2 linked regions of the Glaciimonas sp. CA11.2 genome follow. The protein of the gene in region 2 interacts with the protein of the main gene of each other region in a pairwise test. Links are inferred from orthologs where the notes say so. Each region holds a gene or a part of one and is shown on either strand. Other genes may lie near its edges.

Region 1 (3,906 bases), 2.4 Mb from region 2 along the record:
AGCCTATGGGGAATACGGCAATCGACCGGTCGGCTTTCAGGCGCCCATTTTTTGCCGCAAAATGCCGAATTTATTAGCTTGCTCCGACTTAAGGATTGGCTGAAGTTGCTCAACATGGAAGTGAATCGCGGGCGTTTCGGTTGTTATGCACCGCCTTGCGCAACCGCGAAATGGCTGAACCGATTTTCATTTATGGAGAAAGCGGGTAACCGTTGGTGGCCATATTTTGGGGCCACGTATATAGTGCAAGCGATCAAGCGCGTTAAAGGAATGCATCTGATTGGTCCCGCGTTTAGCAAAAAAGCGATCAAGGCGGCTAACGGCGTGCCGGCGACGAACAGAACGCACAAAGCAGGTAAGAATTAAGACGGCGATAACACTGTAGATCAAAGAATTTAGATTTCTTTTTCTTTTCAATTAACAAACTACTAACGAATAAGATATCAAGCATGGACAAAGTAGAAATATTTACCGATGGCGCCTGTAAAGGTAATCCTGGCACTGGCGGTTGGGGCGCATTACTTATTGCCAACGGTAGCGAGAAGGAACTATTCGGCGGCGAGCGCAATACCACCAACAATCGGATGGAATTGTTAGCCGTCATTGAGGCCTTAAAGGCGCTAAAAAAGCCATGTGAAGTCATCGTTCATACCGATAGCCAATATGTTCAAAAAGGCATTAGCGAGTGGATTCATGGCTGGAAGGCGCGCGGCTGGAAGACCGCAGCAAAAGCCCCGGTAAAGAATGTCGATCTGTGGCAGGCTCTGGATGCCGCGCAAGCACAGCACCAAATGGATTGGCGCTGGATTAAGGGACATGCAGGTCATGTTGGCAACGAACGTGCTGATGAACTGGCTAACCGTGGCGTGACGACGGTCTTATAGTTCAGGCTTTTTTTTGCCCAATATCTAGGTCTTGTCGTTGATCTGGTCCCCAATTGGTACTACATGCACCCAAGGGCATGCATTTGCGGACAGTCCTTTTTTGTACACCTTTTAGTAGCAGCTGACCACTTCGCCAATCGTTGCTGACAATACAGATCACCATCAAATTGTAACAACGCCATCTTGGCTTTTTGTATACCTTTACCAGTTTTTAAAAATAAGTGACTATGCGACAAATTGTTTTAGATACCGAAACCACAGGCCTTAACCCGCGCACCGGTGATCGGGTCATCGAAATCGGCTGCGTTGAATTGATTGACCGTCGTTTGACAGGCAATAACTATCATCAATACATTAATCCTGAACGCGACTCTGAAGACGGCGCGTTGGCAGTTCATGGATTGACCACAGAATTTCTGAGTGATAAACCAAAATTTCGACAGATTGCCGCCGAACTGAAAGAATATATTAACGGCGCAGAAGTCATCATTCATAACGCACCGTTCGATCTGGGCTTTTTGGATGCTGAATTTAAACGCCTGGACCTTGAAACTTTTAGTAGCGAGATTGATGGCGTGATCGACACGCTGGTGCAAGCTAAGGAAATGTATCCCGGAAAGCGGAATTCGCTGGATGCGCTCTGTGATCGCTATGGCATTTCAAATGCGCATCGGACTTTGCATGGCGCTTTGCTCGATTCTGAGTTGCTGGCAGAAGTTTACCTTGCCATGACGCGCGGTCAGAATAGCTTTAGCATTGATTTTGGCGATAACCAGGATGGAGAGGGTGAAGATGGGGCGCGTTTGCCATTAACGCCTTTGGCGGAAATTTTCGTTCGTCTTGCCAGCGTCGACGAGCTTGAATTGCATGAGGGTGTGCTAGGGACCATCGACAAAGAGGTTCGAGGCCTCAGCGTCTGGCACAAATTACCTGGGGAAATTGCATCTAATTAATAGTAGGGCGCCATATGAGTCCTGCGTTCTGGTGGTTGATGGTCAATCTTTGCCAGAAGCTTTAAAATAAGGTTGTACAGATGCGAGTGTTGTTGTATTATTCTGTCCTGTTGCAAACGGGCGGTTAGTTCAGCTGGTTAGAATACTTGGTCGACATCCAAGGGGTCGCAGATTCGAATTCTGCACCGCCCACCAGAATATAAAAGGTCTTTCTTCGGAAAGGCCTTTTTCATTTTCAGCGCCATTCTTAGCCGTTCCCCGATTCGCGTGCCAGTGCCTGCCTAGACATTGGGCGCATTGCTAGAATCCCAGACGCGTCGCGCACTCCCAATAATAACGTTAGGAAAATCATGATTTGTCATCAGTGCAAGACGCAAAGCCTCACGACCGATTTAACATGCACGCAATGCGGCGCTGATCTGGTTGGCAAAACAGGCGGTGCAAATTCACCGCCCATTCAAAAAAAAGTGCCACTCAATCCCAGATATTATGGACAGATAGCGTCGTGGGTTGTGATCTGCTTGTTTGTGCTGCTTTATAAGCTAGTACTTCCGGCATTCATAGTAAGTACCATTTGGGAAAACTCGACAATCTTTGGTGTTGGCGTTGCATTGTCGTGGATTGCAGGACGCTTAATTGGCAAGATTCTGGCGCAGAAAAAAGCAAACTGACGGCCGTCAACATTAGGCAAACCTTTTAAGCGGATGCCAATCTGGACAATAGAGTATGCAGATGCGTAGCTATGACAAGCTCGGATAAAGTAGTCTTGTTTTTTCCATGGTAGGATATTCCTAACAATGAGGAGACTACGATGCCATCCGAACTTTTAGGTACGTATGAAATTGAGTATTCGGCCGTCTTATTGCCTGACAGCGAGCATTGGGCCGCATATCTAACCATCTTTGCGCCGTCACCCAATCCCATGCACCGGAATAATATTTTTCCTAATCAACGGGTTTCCGTTGAGCACGTCTTTGCGAATCAAGAAGACGCGGAGCGAGAGGCGCAAAAAATCGGCGCTGAGATGATCAATAAGTGCAGCTCCAACAAAGCTTGATGCGATAGAAGGTTGATGCAGGTAAGATGCCCGAGTTAGCTGTTGAGCTACTCCAAAGAAGTATCAAAGGACGGATCAAATCGCCAGCAACACAGCTAGGGCAATGATGGCGGGAAGCGCCTGAACGATCAAAATTTTCTTGCCCACCGTTGCTGCGCCAAATAAGCCAGCAATGATGACGCATAGCAGGAAAAACACTTTGATCGAGAATCCGTTTGGTCCCAACCAAAGTCCCCACAACAAACCGGCAGCTAGAAACCCGTTGTATAAGCCTTGATTCGCTGCTAATGCCTTGGAGGCGGTGGCGAATTCTTGCGTCAGGCGAAACGTTTTCAGTCCTAGTGGTTTATCCCAGAACACCATCTCAAGTATTAGAAAATAGACGTGTAGCAATGCGACTAAGGTAATTAAGATAGTTGAAATAATACCAATGGCAGCGGTCATGAATTTTATCCTTTAATAGCGCAGAGTCATGATGCAGACGACGATGTCAATGTTGCAATTTAATGAAAAAAGAGAGGTCAATCGGAGGTCAATACGATTATCCAGTCTGGGGCGGGTTATCTTTTGTCGTGGTGACATTGCTGTATTTCGAACAGGCCAAGATTCACTTGCGTTGCCTTCCCTTTTCCCGTTGCAGAAACCACTCTTTTCGCGCACGTAATCTCAGGGGAGCGTGTTAGCGTGAGTCGTCTTTCCAATAAATAGTTAATATTAGGCCATTATTTAGTGCGGCCACGCACGATACTACATAATTTTATGGCTTTTTATAACGAATAGTTTTTGCTCAATCTTGCTGTTGCGCCGTCGACTAGGGGGTGTGTTTTGTCATCACGCAGCCGAGCAGCACTTTCAATCAACGATACCGATTAGAATTGGCTTCTAAATAATGTGGTTAGTAGATGCACTCCTTGCGGCTTCCCATATTTACTGCCCCATATTCACACTTCGCAAATAAGATTATGCACATTCTGTTGGTAGAAGATGACTCAGTACTTGCCGACGGCATTTT
Region 2 (5,837 bases):
GGTCCAAAAGAACATCAGATCGGTAAGGCCGTATATAAAAAATCCGAGGCAAAGCGTCACTCCCAACGCTGCTGCAGTCTTTATATCTTCATCAGAATGACGGATTTCGCGCAAAAAATAGTAGGCAGGCACGCAATAAATCGAGATGCTCGCCAGCAATCCAAATACGCCCAGAATCGCCATATTAAACAAAATTTCATTGTGCGAGTGCGCAAAAGCCGCCGCCGCCGGGCTCACTATTTTACGGGATACCAACTCATTGACATTGCTACTGTAATTCTCACGTCCTGTGCCAACGATCGGATGCTCTTTAAATAAGATCCATGCTGCATTCCATAGTTGCAGGCGAATGCCTACGGAAGTGTCAGCGTTTTGGCCGTCCGTGTAAAGAGTGACATCCTCTTTCACATCTTCCAGTCTGTTTTGGACGCTACTACTAAACGTCACTATGCCAACTAATATGCCCAGTGCGATTACCGCAATCGCCAGTTTATTCCGCAGTTGAATGTTGTTAAAAAACATGAATGCGACCACTAGAAAAAAGGGTATCGCGATCCAGCTTCCCCTAGTTTGCGCTAACCAGGTCACATATAAGCCAAGACAACACGCCAATACTTTTAAGGCAAATATAACTTTGTCACGACGATCATTCCAGCCGAAGGAAATTAACGCCATACTTCCTAACAAGAGTGCGATGTTAGAAAATGCAATGGTTGATAAAAACCCAATATTTCCGAAGCGATTTACGCCGGCGTCAGTTAACATATACGCTTTTATCATCGCCGCTACCACACCGACAACAAAAGCCCACTGCACATTCTTGAGATAGCGAAGTGGCACACTCAGTATCACCCAGAAAATAGGAGCAAATACGGCGAGCCTGATCGCCCGGTCATACTGCTTAAACTGAAAACTTCCTGAGACGAGTTGATTGATAAGTACAGCACAGAACAGCGAAGCCATAGCAAGATGAAGCGGCCAGTATTGCTTTAGCAATTGACTGAAACTTGCCCCCATCGGCTTGAACCGGCAAATCAAAGCAACAATGCTGGACAAGAAAAGCAAATATAAACCGGCGTTACCTGCATTATGCAAAACAATCGAGAGCGCAGGAAAAAACGTAATAACGAGAATTACCGGCCATTTCAAATAAGACAAAGTTCTTCTCCGAATATTTTTTTGTTGCGTTACTTAACTTCCGAGTCGCACGCCCGAAGTCGGGCTAATTATTGATAAAATTAAAAAATTGATGACTATTATTAAATAGTCATCAATCATCGGTCATTAATCATTAATTGTAACTATTTAGTATTCGACCAATACCGATTCCCGTCCCAACTTCTCAGCCAGAGAGCTTTGCAAACCATCGCTAGGCGAGACCCGCCATCCATCCCCAAACAATATCTCGCAGCCGACCCCGCCGCCGGTATAGCGGACAGTCAACGGCAAGCCAGCTTCAGAGCGATGCGAGGACAACATTGTTTTCAGTTCGCTGACGTCGATCTGTTGTTTGGATGCCGTCAACGACAAAACAAACTGCCGACCATAATGAATCCGTGCATTCGCGATATCCATTACTTTTTCTGCGGATACGCGTAAGCCACCATTAAAGCGATCTTCCGAGACTTTACCTTGTACGACCAAAAACTCATCCTCCTTGAAGAAGGCTTTATTCGGTTCGAATTGCTCGTTGTAGATGGTTACATCGACCGATGCGCTGCCATCATCTAATGTCACGATAACCATTTTTCCGCGCTGAGTCATTTGTGTTCGTAAGCCGGAAATAATGCCAGCCAGCGTCCGTGGATCGCGTGACGGCTCCAGATTACCTAAAGGCGTGCGCGCAAAGCGGCGGGCTTCTGGCGCATAAATATCAAATAAATGACCTGATAAATAGAAGCCAAGTGCCAACTTTTCTTCAGTGAGTTTTTGCCTATCAGTCCAAGGCATCGCTTTGACATACTCTGGCGGTTGTTCAAGATCACTATCATCGCCACCGAATAAACTGACCTGGTTTGCCGCTGCAAGTTTTTGATCAGCCGCCTCCATCGCCAGCGGCACCGATGCCAACAAAATGCCACGATCCACTTTAAAGCAATCGAATGCGCCAGCACGAATCAGGGATTCTATCGTGCGTCGGTTAATCTGACGTTTATCGACCCGCACACAAAAATCGAACAAATCCACAAAAGGTTTGACGTTTCGCGCTGCGACAATCGCCTCAATCGCGTTTTGACCAGAACCTTTAACCGCACCTAAACCGTAACGAATAAACGCCGCTTTTTTACCTGCCTCAGCTTCGGGCGTAAAGCGATATTCCGATAAATTAATGTCCGGTGGCAGTAAAGTCAATTTGCAGATATCAAGCGCGTCCGCCACCAGAATTTTTACTTTTTCGGTGTCATCCATCGCCAGCGACAAGTTAGCCGCCATGAAAGCTGCCGGATGATGCGCTTTTAAATAAGCGGTGTGATAAGACAATAACGCGTACGCAGCGGCATGTGATTTGTTAAAACCATACCCCGCAAATTTTTCCATCAAATCGAAAATTTCGTCGGCTTTGGCTTCGCTCAAACCATCCTTGGCGGCACCGTCGCGGAAGATTTGACGATGCTCGGCCATTTCTTCTGCTTTTTTCTTACCCATTGCGCGCCGCAGCAAATCCGCACCGCCGAGCGAGTAACCGCCGACGACCTGCGCCATCTGCATAACCTGCTCCTGATACACCATGATGCCGTAGGTTTCCGACAAAATCCCTTCGGTGCGTGGATCAGGATAATCAAAACGTTCGCCATGCTTACGTTTGCAGAAATCAGGAATCAGATCCATTGGACCGGGACGATAGAGTGCCACCAGCGCAATAATGTCTTCGAATCGATCCGGTCGCGCATCTTTCAGCATCCCTTGCATACCGCGGCTTTCGAGCTGGAATACGGCGACGGTTTTGGCGGCCGTCAGCAACTGATAAGAAGCACGGTCATTCAGCGGCAATTTTTCCAGACTAAAGTCAGCCATCGCTGGATCAAGCTGTTTGATGTAGCGCACTGCACGATCAAGAATCGTCAGCGTGGTCAAACCCAAAAAGTCGAACTTAACCAGTCCGACCGCTTCCACGTCGTCCTTGTCGTATTGCGACACCACACCGGCATCGCCACCTTGCGTGTAGAGCGGGCAGAAATCGGTCAACTTGCCCGGCGCAATCAGTACGCCACCCGCATGCATGCCGATGTTGCGGGCAATGCCCTCAACCTGCTGCGCCAGACTCAATAGCTGCTTGACCTCTTCTTCATTTTCCAGACGCTCGGCCAGCATCGGCTCTTCTTTAATAGCGTCCGCAATCGTCACGTGCTTACCGGGCTTGAACGGGATCAGTTTGGAAATACCGTCGCAGAAGTTGTAGCCAAAATCGAGAACGCGACCAACGTCGCGAATCGCACCTTTTGCGGCCATCGTCCCGAAAGTCGCAATTTGCGACACTGCATCCTTACCGTATAAATCCTTAACATGCTGGATAACACGGTCGCGGCCTTCCTGGCAAAAGTCGATATCGAAATCGGGCATAGAAACCCGTTCCGGGTTCAGAAACCGTTCGAACAGCAAGTTATATCGCAACGGATCAAGATCGGTAATTTGAAGTGAGTACGCCACCAGTGAACCAGCGCCAGAACCCCGGCCCGGCCCAACCGGCACACCATTCTCTTTAGCCCAGCGAATGAATTCGGCAACGATCAGAAAATAGCCGGGAAATCCCATCTTGACGATGGTATCGATCTCAAACTTCAACCGATCTTCATAACGCTGACGATTCTCTTCACGCTTTTCAGGGTCTGGATACAGATGCACCATGCGCATCGCGAGCCCATCTTTTGACTGCTCATCAAGGAAGTCACCAATCGACATACCTTCGGGCGTCGGAAAATCCGGGAGTTGCGGCTTGCCCAGTTGCAGCGACAAGTTACAACGCTTGGCGATCTCTACTGAGTTTTGCAATGCGGCCGGCATGTCAGCAAATAACGCCGCCATTTCGGCCTGGGTTTTAAAGCATTGCTGATCATTGAAACGTCGCACGCGCCGCGCATTTGCCAGCATTTCGCCCTCAGAAATACAAGTGCGTGCCTCGTGCGCAATGAATTCTTCTTTATCAAGAAATTGAATCGGATGCGTTGCTACCACCGGCAGTTGCAGTTCGGATGCCAGCGCAACCGCGTGGCGCACGTTCGCCTCCATATTCGGCTGATCAGCACGCTGCACTTCGATATAAAAACTATCGGGAAAAATACCCATCCAGTGCTGGACACAACGTTTAGCCGCTGCCAGATTACCGTTATCAATGGCGATACCGACATCACCAAAATGCGCTCCGGAAAGTGCGATCAGGCCGTTGCCACCCGATTGGTGCTGAAGGTCTTCCAGCCACTCGGAGCGAATTTCGGCGCGGCCGCGGTGTAGATTTTCTATCCATGCCTTGGACAGCAATTCACATAACTGTAAATAACCGACACGACTCTTCACCAGCAACAGTAAACGTGATGGTTTATCGCGTGCCTCGTTGTTGGTGATCCAGACGTCGCAGCCAATGATCGGCTTAACGCCTTTGCTGCGCGCAGCCTTATAAAACTTGACCATGCCAAACAGGTTGGCGAGATCGGAGATTCCTAATGCGGCTTGCTGATCGTCTGCAGCGGCTTTAATTACGTCATCGATGCGGACTAAGCCATCGACGATTGAATATTCGGAATGCAGGCGGAGATGGGTAAATTGCGGTGTCGTCATAGCCCGTATTTTACCCCGCCACCCGCTCTGAAGCGGCTTTCGCACAGCAAATCACGTTGAAAAGTCGCGCCGCGTTTATAATACTGTTAAATCAATGACTTACAGAAACTTCAAAGAACCTCAGAGAATCAAGCTTATGTCGTCCACACCTACTTACGTCAACATTGCAGCGTACAAATTTATCACTTTCGATGATACCGCAGAGAAGCGCGCGGAATTTCTGGCAACCTGTACTCAACTTCAGCTAAGAGGGACCATTCTGCTGAGTCCTGAGGGCATCAATATGTTTTTGGCGGGCTTCCGCGAACAAATTGATCAGTTTTTAGTCTGGCTACGGTCAGACCCGCGCTTCGCTGATGTCGAAGTAAAAGAAAGTTATTCAGAAAATCAGCCATTTACACGCATGCTGGTGAAGTTAAAGGCGGAAATCATTACGATGAAACACCCTTTGATTAAACCGGAGTTAGGGCGTGCGCCCTCTGTTGCGCCGAAAACACTCAAGCGCTGGCTGGACCAAGGCCACGATGACAATGGTCGTCCTGTGGTCATGGTCGATACGCGTAACGGTTTCGAGGTGGATGTCGGCACTTTCGAAAACACGGTCGATTATCGCATTGACAAGTTTAGTGAATTTCCGGAAGTCATTTCTGCCCACAAAGAAGCATTGATCGACAAAACTGTTGTTACCTTTTGCACCGGTGGTATCCGCTGCGAAAAAGCCGCTATTCATATGCAGGAGATTGGCTTTGACAGCGTCTATCAACTAGATGGCGGCATTCTTAAGTATTTCGAGGAATGCGGCGGCGCGCACTATAACGGTGATTGCTTTGTGTTCGACTACCGAACAGCGCTCAATCCTCAGCTTCAAGAAACAGCGGCTTCGCAATGCTTCATCTGCCGCACTGTCGTGACCCCCCGCGAACAACTATCGCCGGAATACATCATCGGCGTCTCTTGCCCGCATTGCGCCACCAATCGAATGAAAAAAATGTCGGCACAAGACACAACAGTGCCAAAAATCACGTCGACTCCATAAACGACATAGCCACTACGCACGTTGACAG

Evidence for each region.
Region 1: the proteins of dnaE (region 2) and dnaQ interact in binary tests that used the Escherichia coli proteins (3 or more experiments, as listed by UniProt). The link is inferred for Glaciimonas sp. CA11.2 from one-to-one orthologs.

What each region holds. Positions count from the first base shown.
Region 1 is NZ_JAVIWL010000001.1:327,430-331,335, reverse strand. What follows is about bases 1-2,974. They hold dnaQ (DNA polymerase III subunit epsilon), read left to right. Parts: upstream 1-1,111; coding sequence 1,112-1,837; downstream 1,838-2,974. Other genes in these bases: RGU75_RS01350 (DUF1304 domain-containing protein), read right to left, coding at 2,970-2,974; RGU75_RS01355 (hypothetical protein), read left to right, coding at 2,649-2,894; RGU75_RS01360 (hypothetical protein), read left to right, coding at 2,188-2,508; rnhA (ribonuclease HI), read left to right, coding at 450-884; RGU75_RS01380 (class I SAM-dependent methyltransferase), read left to right, coding at 1-366. Outside these bases: more of RGU75_RS01350, read right to left, coding at 2,975-3,338; RGU75_RS01345 (response regulator transcription factor), read left to right, coding at 3,857-3,906. UniProt on the Escherichia coli protein: DNA polymerase III is a complex, multichain enzyme responsible for most of the replicative synthesis in bacteria. The epsilon subunit contain the editing function and is a proofreading 3'-5' exonuclease.
Region 2 is NZ_JAVIWL010000001.1:2,726,723-2,732,559, reverse strand. Bases 1,106-5,077 are described here. They hold dnaE (DNA polymerase III subunit alpha), read right to left. Parts: upstream 4,774-5,077; coding sequence 1,306-4,773; downstream 1,106-1,305. Other genes in these bases: RGU75_RS11830 (sulfurtransferase), read left to right, coding at 4,910-5,077; RGU75_RS11840 (O-antigen ligase family protein), read right to left, coding at 1,106-1,158. Also shown: more of RGU75_RS11840, read right to left, coding at 1-1,105; more of RGU75_RS11830, read left to right, coding at 5,078-5,809. UniProt on the Escherichia coli protein: DNA polymerase III is a complex, multichain enzyme responsible for most of the replicative synthesis in bacteria. This DNA polymerase also exhibits 3' to 5' exonuclease activity. The alpha chain is the DNA polymerase catalytic subunit.